DNA from 4 places in the Bifidobacterium sp. MSK.17.10 genome. Region 2 is predicted to be linked to each of the others. Evidence: riboswitches for the same ligand, from Rfam matches in the RefSeq annotation. Region 2 holds a riboswitch; each other region holds the start of a gene.
What was found. A riboswitch is a leader RNA that binds a small molecule or an ion and turns the genes downstream of it on or off. The one in region 2 is predicted to bind thiamine pyrophosphate.
Positions count from the first base shown of each region.

Region 1 (3,306 bases), on a different contig from region 2:
AAAGCCGCAGGATCCGTCAGCAAGAAAACCGATTGGGTCGTCGTAGGCGAGAATGCCGGCTCAAAAGCCGCAAAAGCCGAGGAACTGGGCATCCCCATGCTCAACGAAGACCAATTCAAACAGCTGCTCGACACGGGAACAGTTGAATAATCGCCACACCATCTGGCAAGCCGTGCCGCGAACCGCTACTGTGGTACGCGGCATAAGGAGGAAGCATGAGCGACGAGCGCACCATCGAAGCGCGCATCTACGAACGGCTAAGCAAAGTGATTGACCCCGAACTGGGCAGGTCCGTCACCGACTTGGGCATGATCGCAGCCATTGACGCCACGCCAGTGGCAGGCGAAACCAACACGTACGACGTACGGGTGCGGGTCGAACTGACCGTGGAAGGCTGTCCGCTGTCGCAGACCATCACCAACCAGATCAACGGCACGGTCGCCTCCTATCCTGATGCCACGTTGATTCCCAGCATCGAAGTCGGCTCCATGAGCCAAGACAAACTCACCCAGCTGGTGGCCGGCCTCAAAGCGGAACGTAAACAGAACCCGTTCAACAAACCCGGCATCAAAACCCGCATCTTCGCCATCGCCTCCGGCAAAGGCGGCGTGGGCAAATCGTCTGTCACCGCCAATCTGGCAGCCACATTCGCGGCGCTCGGCTACGATACCGCCGCCATCGACGCCGACATCTACGGTTTCTCGCTGCCTAGGCTATTCGGCGTGCAATCACAGCCCACGAACCTCAACGGCATGCTCATGCCCGTCACCGCATGGGGTGTGAAACTGATCTCCATCGGCATGTTCGCCGGCGCGGACAGAGCCATCCTATGGCGTGGTCCAAGACTGCAACGCTCCTTGGAACAATTCCTATCCGACGTATGGTGGGGCGAGCCGGACGTATTGCTGCTCGACCTGGCGCCCGGCACCGGCGACATGGCGATTTCCGTGGCACAGGCACTGCCGAACGCCGAACTGGTGGTGGTCACCACACCGCAGCCATCCGCCTCCGACATCGCGGTACGATCCGGCCTGGTGGCATTGCAGGTGCCGATGAAAGTTCGCGGCGTCGTGGAGAACATGAGCTACTACGAGCACAAAGGCGAGAAGCTACGTATCTTCAGCGAAGGTGGCGGCGCACGCGTATCCGAACAGCTGACCCACAGCCTCGGCTATGAAGTGCCACTGCTCGCACAACTCCCATTGGAGCCTGAACTGCGCGAAACCGGCGAAGCAGGCCGGCCCGCAGTCCTGACCAAAGAGGGCGCGTTGCGGTCGGACGGTATCGGAGAAACATTCAAGAATCTTGCCGAATCGCTGATGAGACTGCCTCAATAAAATCACCATACGGTTGGAGCGTTCCTCCAAAACAACACATCGGAATGCGACTCAGCCACGGAATACGGAATCCGTTATGAGACAAAACCGACGTAAATCGTGGGTCCTGTGTAATATCAGGCGCAGACACGGGGGCCGAATGGCTGAGAGGAAGCAACCGCTTCAACCGTATGAACGTATACCGGGTAATGCCGGCGCACGGACGTCTCTCTATTTCCCGTGCCTTGACGAAAAGAGAAAGGCACATATCCCATGACTGAAGAAAACCAGTCTTCCGCAGTTCGCAAACACAACAACAAGTGGCGCGTGGTCGATATCGTCGTCGCAGCCATCATCGCCGTCGCATCCGGCGTGATCTTCTGGGGCTGGGACATCGTCTGCACCGCGCCGCTGGCCCTCTTCGAGGCGGTGACTCCAGGCTTCGAAGGCCTGCTTAACGCTTTCTGGCTGTTCGCAGGCCCTCTGGCCGCCATCATCGTGCGCAAGCCTGGAGCCGCACTGTTCGCGGAAACCCTCGCGGCCGCGCTCGAACTCACCATGGGCAACCAGTGGGGCGTCGGCGGCTCGCTGATCGTCGGCATCGTGCAGGGCCTCGGCGCCGAAATCGGTCTTGCCATCTTCGCCTATAAGAAGTGGGACCTGCTGTCCACCACGATCTCCGGCGCACTTGCAGGCGTCGGCTGCGGCCTGTACTACTGGCTTACCAATCCGGCTTGGAGCGCGCTACGCGTCAGCATCTACCTGATCGCCTCCGCCATTTCCGGCGCGGTGCTCGCCGGCGCGGTGATGTACCTCCTGCAGGTGGCCATCGCCAAGACCGGCGTGCTCGACCGCTTCGAATCCGGTCGTACGCAGGAACTGGTCTGATTGTCCGATGCAAGCAAATCCCGCATCACATCAAGGTGGTGCGGGATTTTCTTGTGATGGCGCATCGCATGACAACGGCATACGAAACAACAGCATGACAATCAGAAGAAAGAACGACGAATGACCACTGACGTTCAGAACACAACAGCGGCCGGCGTGACCGCACATGATTGGGGATGGAGACACGCCTCACGTAAGGATTTCGCGCTACGACACGTCGACTTCGACATCAAACCGGGGGAGCGGGTACTGTTGCTTGGCGCTTCCGGCGCAGGCAAATCAACCCTGATGTCCGGTTTGGCTGGCGTGCTCGGTGGAGATGACGAAGGCGAGCAGGAAGGCGAGCTGCTCATCGACGGCGTCGACGCCAGACAAGCGCGCGGACGTTGCGGGCTGGTGCTTCAGGACCCGGACTCGCAGACGATTCTCGAACGTGCCGGAGACGACACCGCATTCGGCTGCGAGAACCTGAACCTGCCGAAAGATGAAATCTGGAACCGGGCACGAGCCGCCCTTGACATCGTCGGGCTCGACTACATGGCGTTCGACCGCTCCACACGAGGACTTTCCGGCGGGCAACGTCAGCGCCTCGCCTTGGCGGGCGTGCTGGCCATGCACCCTGGCCTGCTGCTGCTTGACGAACCGACCGCCAACCTTGACCCGGACGGTGTCAAGGAAGTGCACGACGCTGTCCGCCACGTCCTCGAACAGACCCATGAGACGCTGGTTGTGGTGGAACATCATATCGACGTGTGGCTCGACCTGGTCGACCGCGTCATCGTGCTGGGCAAACCCGAAGCCGATTCGAACGTCGGCGGCGTAATCGCCGACGGCACTCCAGACGAAGTGTTCGGCCACATGGGTCAGGTGCTTGCCGACGGCGGTGCGTGGGTGCCGGGCCGCACCATCGAAAGCCACGCGCCCAAACCGGAACAAATCCGGCAACCGCAGGACGTCGTGCTTTACACGCGGGATCTGAGCTTCGGCTATGATTTCCCGCTCGGCGAGCATATCGACCTCGAATTCCATTCCGGTGAGGTGACCGCGTTGACCGGCAGAAACGGCGTGGGCAAATCCACACTTGGACTCACTCTCGCAGGAC
Region 1 covers NZ_JAHOJD010000009.1:68,372-71,677, forward strand. The annotation lists gene ligA (NAD-dependent DNA ligase LigA) at 1-150, shown strand, start outside; gene KSX58_RS08565 (P-loop NTPase) at 216-1,337, shown strand; TPP riboswitch at 1,456-1,558, shown strand; gene KSX58_RS08570 (ECF transporter S component) at 1,590-2,204, shown strand; gene KSX58_RS08575 (ABC transporter ATP-binding protein) at 2,325-3,306, shown strand, end outside.
Region 1: it holds a riboswitch for thiamine pyrophosphate, as region 2 does, so the genes downstream of both, KSX58_RS08570 (ECF transporter S component) here and KSX58_RS04200 (ECF transporter S component) in region 2, are expected to answer to the same signal.

Region 2 (3,306 bases):
CGACCGCACCGTGGAACGCAATGGGCTCAAGGAGACCGCGCACCGTCTTGGCAAAGGCCTTATCACTTTCTCCCCGCTCGCCCAGGGACTGTTGACCAACCGGTATCTGAACGGCGTTCCGGCGGACAGCAGAATCGCACATGACGGACGATTCCTGCAGCAGAGCGCGTTGACGCCGGAACGGCTTCAGCAGATTCGCGACCTGAACGATCTGGCCGCCGAGCGTGGACAGACGCTCGCCGAAATGTCACTGGCTTGGCTGCTGCACGACGGCATGGTGGCTTCGGTGCTGGTCGGAGCGTCCCGTCCACAGCAGCTGATCGACAATATCGGTGCGCTTAGGAACACTTCGTTCAGCGACGAGGAGCTCCGCCGCATCGACGGGATCTCGCTGTAGACGGGCCGCCCTCGCGCGGCAGCCGCGCACGAGGAAATCGGGCTCCGGACGGAACCGCAACAAATGAGCCTGGCGTGTACGACATCGATCGTACGCGCCAGGCTCATGGCTTATGCGGTCGTGGATCGCAGGCTCACTCCTGCGGGTAGGAGTCGTCGAAGAAGCGGCGCTCCAGATGCACGATGGTGCGGAACACTTCGGCTTCCGGACCATCGATGGAGCAGTATTCGTTGACCAGGGAGATGAGGTCGCCGACCCACTTGCGGAAGTGCGCGCCTTCATGCAGGTCGACCCAGCCCTTGTGCACCGGCACCTGCTGGATGACGTCGGCATCGACGGTGCGCTTGGCCCATGCGAGGTACAGCCATTCCATGCAGCAGATCGCGGTGATCAGTTCCGGCCAGCTCTTGTCGGACAGGCTGTCGAGGTATGCGCCGTACTCCTTGTTGGCCGGGGTCGGTTCGGTCGCGTCGTATTCCTCCTGGCCGACGTGATAGGCCTCGAGGAAGTGCTCGAAGTAGGTGGCCTCGTTGTCGGCGAACCACTGCGATTGCGCCGCGAGCATGTCCTTGGTCTCCTGACGTGGAGCGAGTTTGATGAGACGTGCCATCATGCCGTTGTTATAGAACTTGAAGTCCTGAATCAGATACGCCTTGAGGATGGATTCCGGCAAGGTGTCGTCAAGCAGCTCGCTGACGAAACGCGAGTTGATGGCGTCGTACCAGTCCTCGGTGTTGAGCATGTACATGAGGTCGGCGACGGAGCCGGCTTCCGCGCCCAGCCAAGCGTAGTCTCCGCTGGCGGGTTTCGTTGCTTCTGGAACGTGGTTGGTCATGATTTTCTCTTTTCTTGGATACGCCGGCGGACGGCCGGCATGTTTTCTATGTTTGTTGTTGGATTGTGAGTTGCGTGGTTCAGGCCACGACGTCGGCCTTGCCGGATTCGAAGCGGTCGAGCACGCCGGTTTTGGCGAGCGCCTTTTGTACGAACCACATGAGCGCTCCGCCGAATACGGCTCCGGAGATGACGCAGCAGACGGTGAACACGACGCCTTGCAGTGTCGACCAGCCGGCGGTGACGACCCATTCGTACAGGCCATTGGATAGGCCGGTCAACGCGCCGGCCAGGGTCACGGTGAGCAGGTTCCACTTGCGGTATACGAAGACCGCGAAGCCGATTTCGGCGCCGAGTCCTTGGGCCATGCCGATCAGCAGTGCGTGCGCCACGCCGAATGGATTGCCCAGCAGCGTTTCGATGACCGCGGCGATGGTTTCGCCGAAGAAGGCCGCGCCGGGCTTGCGGATGATGATGGCCACGAGCGGGCCGGCGAACAGCCACATGAAATGGAAGAGTCCGCCCAGTCCCGGGGTGAGGCTGTCGAACAGGGCGGTCGGGACGGCGTAGATGAAGTCCCAGGCCCAGAAGATCACGCCGGATGCGACGGCAACGATCGCGGCCACGACGATGTCGACCACACGCCATTTGACGTTGGGTTTGCGAACTGCGGAAGACTGGTTTTCTTCAGTCATAAAGGTATGTGCCTTTCTCTTATGCAAAGGCACGGGAAGTAGAGAGACGTCCGTGCGCCGGCATTATCCGGTATACGTTCATACGGTTGAAGCGGTCGCTTCCTCTCAGCCATAATGGCCCCCGTGTCCGCAAGCGATATTACATGGTTCGGCGCGTTTCCAGGCTGGTATTCCACATGTCGGCCAAAAGTCTCGTGAAATGGAAAAATGGGTTCCGTGTTTTTCCGAAAGTCCTGAGCCTTCGGAAAAACACGGAACCCATCGATATGCGGGAAAGCCGCTGTCGGGATTGTATTTGTCCACTGTTGCTTTGATGTGGACGTTCTGTCCTTCGCGCACGAAGGCGGGAATGCCGACCGAACCGTCGTGGAAATCGCTCCAGACGATTCCTTCGAATCTGAAACTAAGGGAATCATAATTCAATTGACATGCCACGAATACCGTCTGCGTCGGATCAGAGTCCATGCCTGTTGCGGCGTCCATCGTTCTCGGCTATGCGGGCGTCGGCGAGGCAAGCATCGAACTTATCCTCAAGACGGTCGAAGAGATTCTGATAGCTGTTGATACTCATAAACATGTAGGATGTCCTGTTCCGTTTGATGATGACGGGCGCACGGTCGCTTTGGGCAGCACCGCGGCGGTGCGTCCGTTGCTGAGCTCGCTGAGTGAACTACGTACCAACTCCATCTCCCTGATGGTATTTGACGGGCCACGACAGGACACCGGGCAGGTACGCGCTTCCGTGGATGCCATGTTCCAAAGTGATGGCGACTGACTTGCCGTGGCCGGACATGTTTCCGCGGATCAGTTTCCGAATGCACGCCTTGCCGCGGAACATGCCGAACATGTCCTCGCAGGAAGCGTATACCGGTCGCTCAATCGCCATTCATGCAAACCGGCGATTCCGCCTAAAGCACCATGCGCAAGCGGAATACATCAGGCTTCCCTTTTCGCCTTTCCCAGCCTCCTTGACAGTCTGGTAGCAGGCCGTTCCACGGCAAGATAGAACGCCTCCGCCACCAGAAGGCACAATGCAAACAAAACCATCGGGCGCAATAGACCCTGTACGGGAATGTACGGCACAATCCAGTCGCGGACGGGAAGATGGGTCAGATACAGGCTGAATGAAATGCGCCCCAGCCAACGGACAGGTGGCGTGGAAAGCAGGTCGGATACCACGTTGCAGGTAAGTGCGAACACCACCAATATCAGGCATCCGCACACGGCCAAAGGTTGGGCGACAATACCAGGCAGCAAACCGAAACCGCTTTGGCAAACCAAGACGATGCCACACAGGGCGAGCGGTACGGCAACGACGTCGCGCATCGTCTCGCGCCCGTTGTCCGTAAGCCGTTTCGCCAACGCGACGCCAAGCGCGAA
Region 2 covers NZ_JAHOJD010000004.1:50,920-54,225, reverse strand. The annotation lists gene KSX58_RS04210 (aldo/keto reductase) at 1-397, shown strand, start outside; gene KSX58_RS04205 (TenA family protein) at 531-1,232, opposite strand; gene KSX58_RS04200 (ECF transporter S component) at 1,312-1,926, opposite strand; TPP riboswitch at 1,958-2,061, opposite strand; gene KSX58_RS10590 (DUF4839 domain-containing protein) at 2,032-2,391, opposite strand; gene KSX58_RS04190 (hypothetical protein) at 2,390-2,701, shown strand; gene KSX58_RS04185 (acyltransferase) at 2,863-3,306, opposite strand, start outside.

Region 3 (3,306 bases), on a different contig from region 2:
CGGGCTTGTCGATTTCCTGTACGACGGACTACTTCACACGCGGCGCATAGCCGTGCTTCGCGTCGCCGCGCACCGCCTTCCAGCGCGTCACCATTTCGCGGGTGGCCGCTTCCGGATCGTCGGCACCGGCGATCGCGGACACCACGAACCAGCCGGCCGCCTTCGAACGGGCCAGCATCTCCATATCGTCGGCATGTACGCCGCCGCCGACCACTACCGGGAACTCGCTCGCCGCGCAAATCGCGTTGATCTGTTCCTCGTCAAGCGTGTGCCCGGAACCGTCGTTGCCGCCCACGGAAGCCTCCGGCTTGGTGGTGGACACATGTAGCGGGCCGGCGCCGATGTAGTCGATGCAGCCGCTCGGCAGCTCGTTGATAAGCTTCACCAGACTTTCGGTCTCGGCGGACAGGCCCACGATGGCATCCTCGCCGAGCAGCGCGCGAGCCTCCTGCGGTTCCATATCGGTCTGGCCGATATGCACGCCATCCACCTTGATGCCCTTGTCGCGCGCCTGCCACACCACATCCACGCGGTCGTCGATCACAAACGCCACGGAATCGGACTTGCCGCTGTTCTTGATGACCTGCGCGATATCGCGGGCCATTTCGGTGATATCCTTCGCATCCGCGTTCTTGGCGCGCAATTGGATGAACGTCGCGCCCCCACGCAACGCGTCATCCACCACATCCGTCACCGGCCGGCCCTTGCAATCCTGCGGACCGACCACGAAATACGCGCTCATATCAAAGCAGTCGCGCATCGAGGCGAATGGATAATTATTCATTGGTTTCCCCTTTGTTGTTCTTTGGGTAAGTGCTCCAGAAGAAGTCTTGTTATTTTCCGTCGCACCGCACTGAACGTATATATTCCGTATATACGATTGCGATGGTGCGAAACCATCCACGGAACGTTGCGGTCAGTTGGTTTCGATGATGTCGGACGCGGCCACCTGATCGGCGGTGACGTTCCACAGCGCGTCGAGCAGCGCCACCTGGAACGAACCGGGGCCATCGGATTTGACTTCGGCGATTTCGGACGCACGATCATACAGCAGCGACGCGGCAAGGGCGGCGACCAGCGGCTCGGCCACGGCAAGATACGTTGCGGTCACGCCGCCGAGCGAACAGCCGGCGCCGGTGATCTTCGTCATCATCGCGCTGCCTCCGGGCAGGCGGAACGTGCGCTCGCCGTCGGTCACCAGATCAACCGCGCCGGACACCGCAACCGCGCCCTTGCCGACGGGGGAGTGCTTCGCCAAATGGCGGGCCACACGTTTGGCCGCGTCGATGGCCGCGTCGACCTCGTCAACGGCCTCCACTCCAGCCGGACGCGTGGTCGGATCAGTGCTGTCGGCGTCGGCCAGCCCCCACATCGCATCAAGCGCGATGACCTCGCTCGCATTGCCGCGCACAATGGTCGGAGGCGCGTCACGGAACGATTCAAGAATGAACGTGCGTGTTTCGCCAATGCCCGCAGCAACCGGGTCTAGCACCCACGTCTTGCCGTTTTCGTGCAGTTTGCGCGCGATTTCCGGCAGCGCGTCCTTGAAGAACGGCAGCAACGTGCCCACGTTGATGTAGTTCGATCCGGCGATTTCGGCGGTGGCGATCACATCATCCGGCAGATAGCTCATGGCCGCGGTGCCGCCCGCCGCAAGCTGTGCGTTGGCAACGAGATTGATGGTCACGAAATTGGTGAACGACTGCGCCAGCGGCGTCTGCTCGCGTACGTCCATGACGGCTTGTTTGATGGCGGCACGCAATGCGCCGAGTGCGTCATTGGCGGATGAGTCATCGCTCATGATCTGCTCCCTACGTTGGTCCTAACCAACAGGTTCAAAGGGTCAGGCGTTCATGCCTATCTCAGCTTGATGGACTTGGCCATCAAGCACCCCCGCATGTTTACAACAGTGCTTAATCTATCTACGTCCCTTGACAGGCGCGATTTCGTAGGTGATTTTGGGCTTCCGTAGGTGGTTGCTGCCGGATAAGCATCGGCGAGATGCCTGGAATTAGGCGTTTGCTCGTGTCCGGATTCGAAGCTGATCGCCTACGGAACGCAAAAATCACCTACGGAACGCAGTCAGTCGCTTTGCGTCGTGTCGATGACGTTGCTGCAGTATGCCGTCCTGCCGGCAGTCACGTCGGCGTAGAAGCGCTGTTTTTCATCGATGTAGGCGATGGCTTTACGCAGTTCCTCCATTGCGTCTCCAGATGCTCGCGTTTTTCGGCAAGGATTTCCTGACGTTCCGGTATCGATGACTCACCTTCAAGACAGAGCTGCGTGTAGTGCCGCATCTCCTTGATGCCCAGACCGCAGCGTTTGAGGCATGTCAGGTCGTTGATCCATGCGATGCATCGCGCGTCGAAGACGCGTCGGTTGTTCTGGTCTCGTTTGAGACCGGGCACGAGTCCTGAATTGCAATAGAACTTCAATGCTTCGTAATTCATGCCGGTTAGTTTGCAGGCCTGCTTCATCGTATAGGTTTTCATGTTCTTATGGAGTGGCACTGCCGTGATTGCTATACGTGGCTCCTTTCGGACGCTGCGCGGCAGGACGTTCGGCGGGTGCCGCCGGATGGGGTCGGGCTTGAGGCGCATTGTTCTTTTTTGTTTGTACCTATCATGTCACATTTCCGGTTATTAATACCGGTAGATAGTACCGGCGTGCCGTAATTTGACCGGTAGCAGCTACCGGATTTTATCTTGGGGGTCAGAACGGCATACATGCCGGCACTGAATACCGACGAATTTATGGAAGGAAAAACAGTGGAATACGTGAAACTTGCCAACGGTGTTGAGATTCCGAAGATCGGATACGGCGTCTTCCAGATCAGCAAGGACGATGCTCCTCGCTGCGTGCGCGAGGCCATCGAGACCGGGTACCGCCATATCGACACCGCACAGTCGTACTTCAACGAGGCCGAAGTCGGCCAAGGAATCAAGGATTCCGGTATCGATCGTAAGGATCTGTTCCTCACTACCAAGATCTGGATCAGCAATTACGGCTATGAGAACACGCTGAGGTCCGTCGATGTGTCCTTGAAGAAGCTTGGCACCGACTATCTCGATCTGGTGTTACTGCACCAGCCGTTTTCCGATACCTACGGCGCGTGGCGTGCACTCGAAAAGCTCTACAAGGACGGCGTGATCCGCGCCATCGGCGTGAGCAACTTCTATCCGGACCGTCTGGCCGACATGGTCGCCTTCAATGAGATCGCCCCGATGGCCGATCAGGTCGAGACTAATCCGCTCAACCAGCAGATCGAAGCTCGCAAGAACATGGTCAAGCGGGGCGTGGCTCAGG
Region 3 covers NZ_JAHOJD010000002.1:124,697-128,002, forward strand. The annotation lists partial or broken gene KSX58_RS01990 (thiamine phosphate synthase) at 35-784, opposite strand; gene KSX58_RS01995 (hydroxyethylthiazole kinase) at 917-1,801, opposite strand; TPP riboswitch at 1,792-1,905, opposite strand; partial or broken gene KSX58_RS02000 (MerR family transcriptional regulator) at 2,083-2,492, opposite strand; gene KSX58_RS02005 (aldo/keto reductase) at 2,754-3,306, shown strand, end outside.
Region 3: it holds a riboswitch for thiamine pyrophosphate, as region 2 does, so the genes downstream of both, KSX58_RS01995 (hydroxyethylthiazole kinase) here and KSX58_RS04200 (ECF transporter S component) in region 2, are expected to answer to the same signal.

Region 4 (3,306 bases), on a different contig from region 2:
ATTTTGCAGCGAGCAAGCTACAGAAGGCACGAAAAAGGCCGCGGCCCGAATCGCGATTATTGTGCGGAATCGGGCGCGGCCAATCGTACGTATTGCGCGGAATTCAGCCGCGACGGGCGTCGACGGAGGCGTTCAGCATCGCCAGCTCATCCTGCGTGAGCGTCAGTTCGGTGGCGGCGAAGGAATCGTTGATCTCCTGAGGATTGCGGGCGCTGGGGATGGTGAACAACCGCTCGTAGCGGCTCAGTTCCCAGGCGAGCACCACGCGCTGGTAGGAGCAGCCGTGGTTGCCGGCGACCGTGCGGAACGGGTCGTACGCGCGCTGGTCGAACGCGTCGAGGAAGCCACCGAGGGGGCTCCAGCACACGAACGCGAGTCCAAGTTCCGCGCAGTGCTCCATCGTATGCTCAGGGTCGGGGTGCGAGGGCGAGAACTGGTTCTGCACGGCGATCAGCTTGTCGCCAAGCATCTCACGGGCAGTGTCGATCTGCGCGTTGTCAACACGGGAGATGCCCGCGTACTGAATCACGCCTTCGTCAAGCAATTGCTTGAGCGCGCCGACCTGATCCTCATAAGCCACTTCCGGGTCCGGGCCATGCGAATACAACAGGTCGAGCGTATCGACGCCCAAGTGCAGCGCGGATTCCTTGGCGTCACGAATCATGGTTTCGGGGCGCGAATCCGCCATCCACCCGTATTGACTGCCCGCCGCCTGCAAATGCTGGCGTTCCCCGCCAGGCCGACGACTGCAGCCCTCGGAATCCCGCCCCTGAGTGTCCGATTCTGGCGAATCGGACACAGGAGCAACAAAAGCGGGAACCTCCATGGTGCGTCGATAGCCGGTTTTCGTGGCGACCAGCACTTCATCGCGAGGGCCGTCCCAGCTGGCGAGCGCGTCGCGCACCATTTTTTCGCCGTAGCCCAGGTCTTCGGCGGTGCCGGTGCCGGGTTGGCTTGGCAGGTAATACGACCAGGCGGTGTCCAGATATCGCACGCCCGCGTCCAAGCCGGCGTGAATCGTACGGATCGCAGTATCGCGGTCCGGACGCCCCTCAATCGCCAAAGCCATCGTGCCCATGCCGAGCCGTGGAATCGCAAATCCCGCCAATTCGCCCATGTTTCGTGCGGTCGTCATAACCGTCTCCCTTCCGTCGCCACATCCGTCGCTACAAAATCCGCCACCCATTCTCGCACAAAACAGCGCGGAGCGGGTTGTCGGGCGGGTGCGGGAAGATGAGGGCACAACCGAACGGGAGCCGGAAGGCTGAGAGGGAGCTCGACGAGCTTCGACCGAGGACTTGATGCGGGTAATGCCGCCGTAAGGAGACGGGTTGTTCGCGCCGCGAGGCGCATCTCATTTCCGTTCGCGATAACCGAATATCGCGTGATTAGGGTCACGGAGGGGCGCACCACCTCATAGGGTACGGTTCCTTCGGCGACCCTTTTTTCGTACCAACCGTGAATGTCCGATTCACCGGAAGCAGACGCTCGGAAGCCCACAAAGCAGTTCTGAACGTCCGTTTCGGCGGGAACGGCACTCGTGGGGCCTGACATACAGAAGGGAACCGAAATGATCATCAACGGCAAAGAAGAGGACGTCGCCACGCCGATCACCGTGGCCGAACTAGTGGAGCAGCGCGGTCTGCGCGCCGACCGCGTGGCCGTGGAGCTCAACGGTGAAATCGTGCCTCGCACCCAGCGTGCGCAGACGCAGCTCAAGGGCACCGACACGTTGGAAATCGTCACGTTCGTGCAGGGCGGCTGAGCACAGCAGCGAAACAAACCATACGAACGGAAACGAGAATACGAGAACAACCATGACTTTTGAACCATCCGCATCGCAGGCGCAGATCGACGCCCGCCAGCACGCTTTCGACAACCAGCCCGACCCGGCCACGCTGGTCAGCCGCGAGGAGATCCGCGCGGCCCTGCTCGACCGCCACACCGCCGCCACGCAGGACAAGCTCGACGCGGCGCACGTGGCCATCTGCGGCTGCGGCGGCCTCGGCTCCACCATCGCGGTGGCGCTGACCCGCATCGGCGTCGGCCACCTGCACTTGATCGACTTCGACCGCGTGGATATGACGAACCTGAATCGCCAGCAGTATTTCCTGAAGGACCTCGGCCAGTACAAGACGGAGGCGCTGCGCAGCAATCTGCGCCAAATCAACCCGTTCATCGAGATCACCATCGACACCGTCAAGGTGACCGACGAGAACGTGCCGACGCTGTTCGAAAACGAGGACATCATCTGCGAGGCGTTCGACGTGCCGGAAAACAAGACGATGCTCGTCAACGCGGTGCTGGAGAATCTGCCGGGCAAGAAGCTCGTCAGCGCGTCCGGCATGGCCGGCTTCCGCAGCTCCAACCTGGTGAGCACGCGTCGCGTTTCGAAGAACTTCTACTTCTGTGGCGATGGCGAGACGGCTCCGGTACCGGGTGCCGGCCTGATGGCGCCGCGCGTGGGCGTGGTCGCCTGCCACGAAGCGAACATGATCACGCGACTGATCCTCGGCGAGGAAGACGCCTGACGCACTGCTACGTTACTCCACTGCCGTAATCGAAATTTTTATTGCGATTACAAACGCACGTTGCACACAACACAACAGCGATGCAACGGCAACACAACAGCAGCACAGCAATCGCAACAACAGCAACACCAAACACCCCAACGAAAGGAACCGACGATGAGCACCGAAAACACCATCACCACCGCAGCCGCCGATGTTGCGGCCGCACCGAACGCCACGCTTGACGAGCTGGTCGGCACCACCACGAACACGGCGATTCTGCCAGAGCCGGACGCGCACGCGTACGACGAGATCGCCACAGGAGACGCCGATCCGTTGATTCTCGGCGGGCACAAGTTCACGAGCCGTTTCATCCTCGGTTCCGGTCGTTACGACCTGAACCTCATCAAGGCGACCATCGAGAACGCGGGCACGCAGATCGTCACCATGGCGCTGCGCCGCTGCCGCACCACCGAAAACAACCTGCTCGACTACATTCCGAAGGGCATCACCATGCTGCCGAACACGTCGGGCGCGCGCAACGCCGAGGAGGCGGTGCGCATCGCACGTCTGGCCCGCGAAGTGTGCCAGACGGACTTCGTGAAGGTGGAAATCGAGCACGAGGCGAAGTATCTACTGCCAGACAACGAGGAGACCATCAAGGCCACGGAAAAGCTGGCCAAGGAGGGCTTTGTGGTCATGCCGTACATGTTCCCGGACCCGATCGCAGCGAAGCGTCTTGAGGACGCGGGCGCAGCTTGCGTGATGCCGCTCGGCGCGATGATCGGCTCGAACA
Region 4 covers NZ_JAHOJD010000003.1:147,261-150,566, reverse strand. The annotation lists gene KSX58_RS03390 (aldo/keto reductase) at 104-1,135, opposite strand; TPP riboswitch at 1,240-1,343, shown strand; gene thiS (sulfur carrier protein ThiS) at 1,571-1,765, shown strand; gene thiF (sulfur carrier protein ThiS adenylyltransferase ThiF) at 1,818-2,531, shown strand; gene KSX58_RS03375 (thiazole synthase) at 2,688-3,306, shown strand, end outside.
Region 4: it holds a riboswitch for thiamine pyrophosphate, as region 2 does, so the genes downstream of both, thiS (sulfur carrier protein ThiS) here and KSX58_RS04200 (ECF transporter S component) in region 2, are expected to answer to the same signal.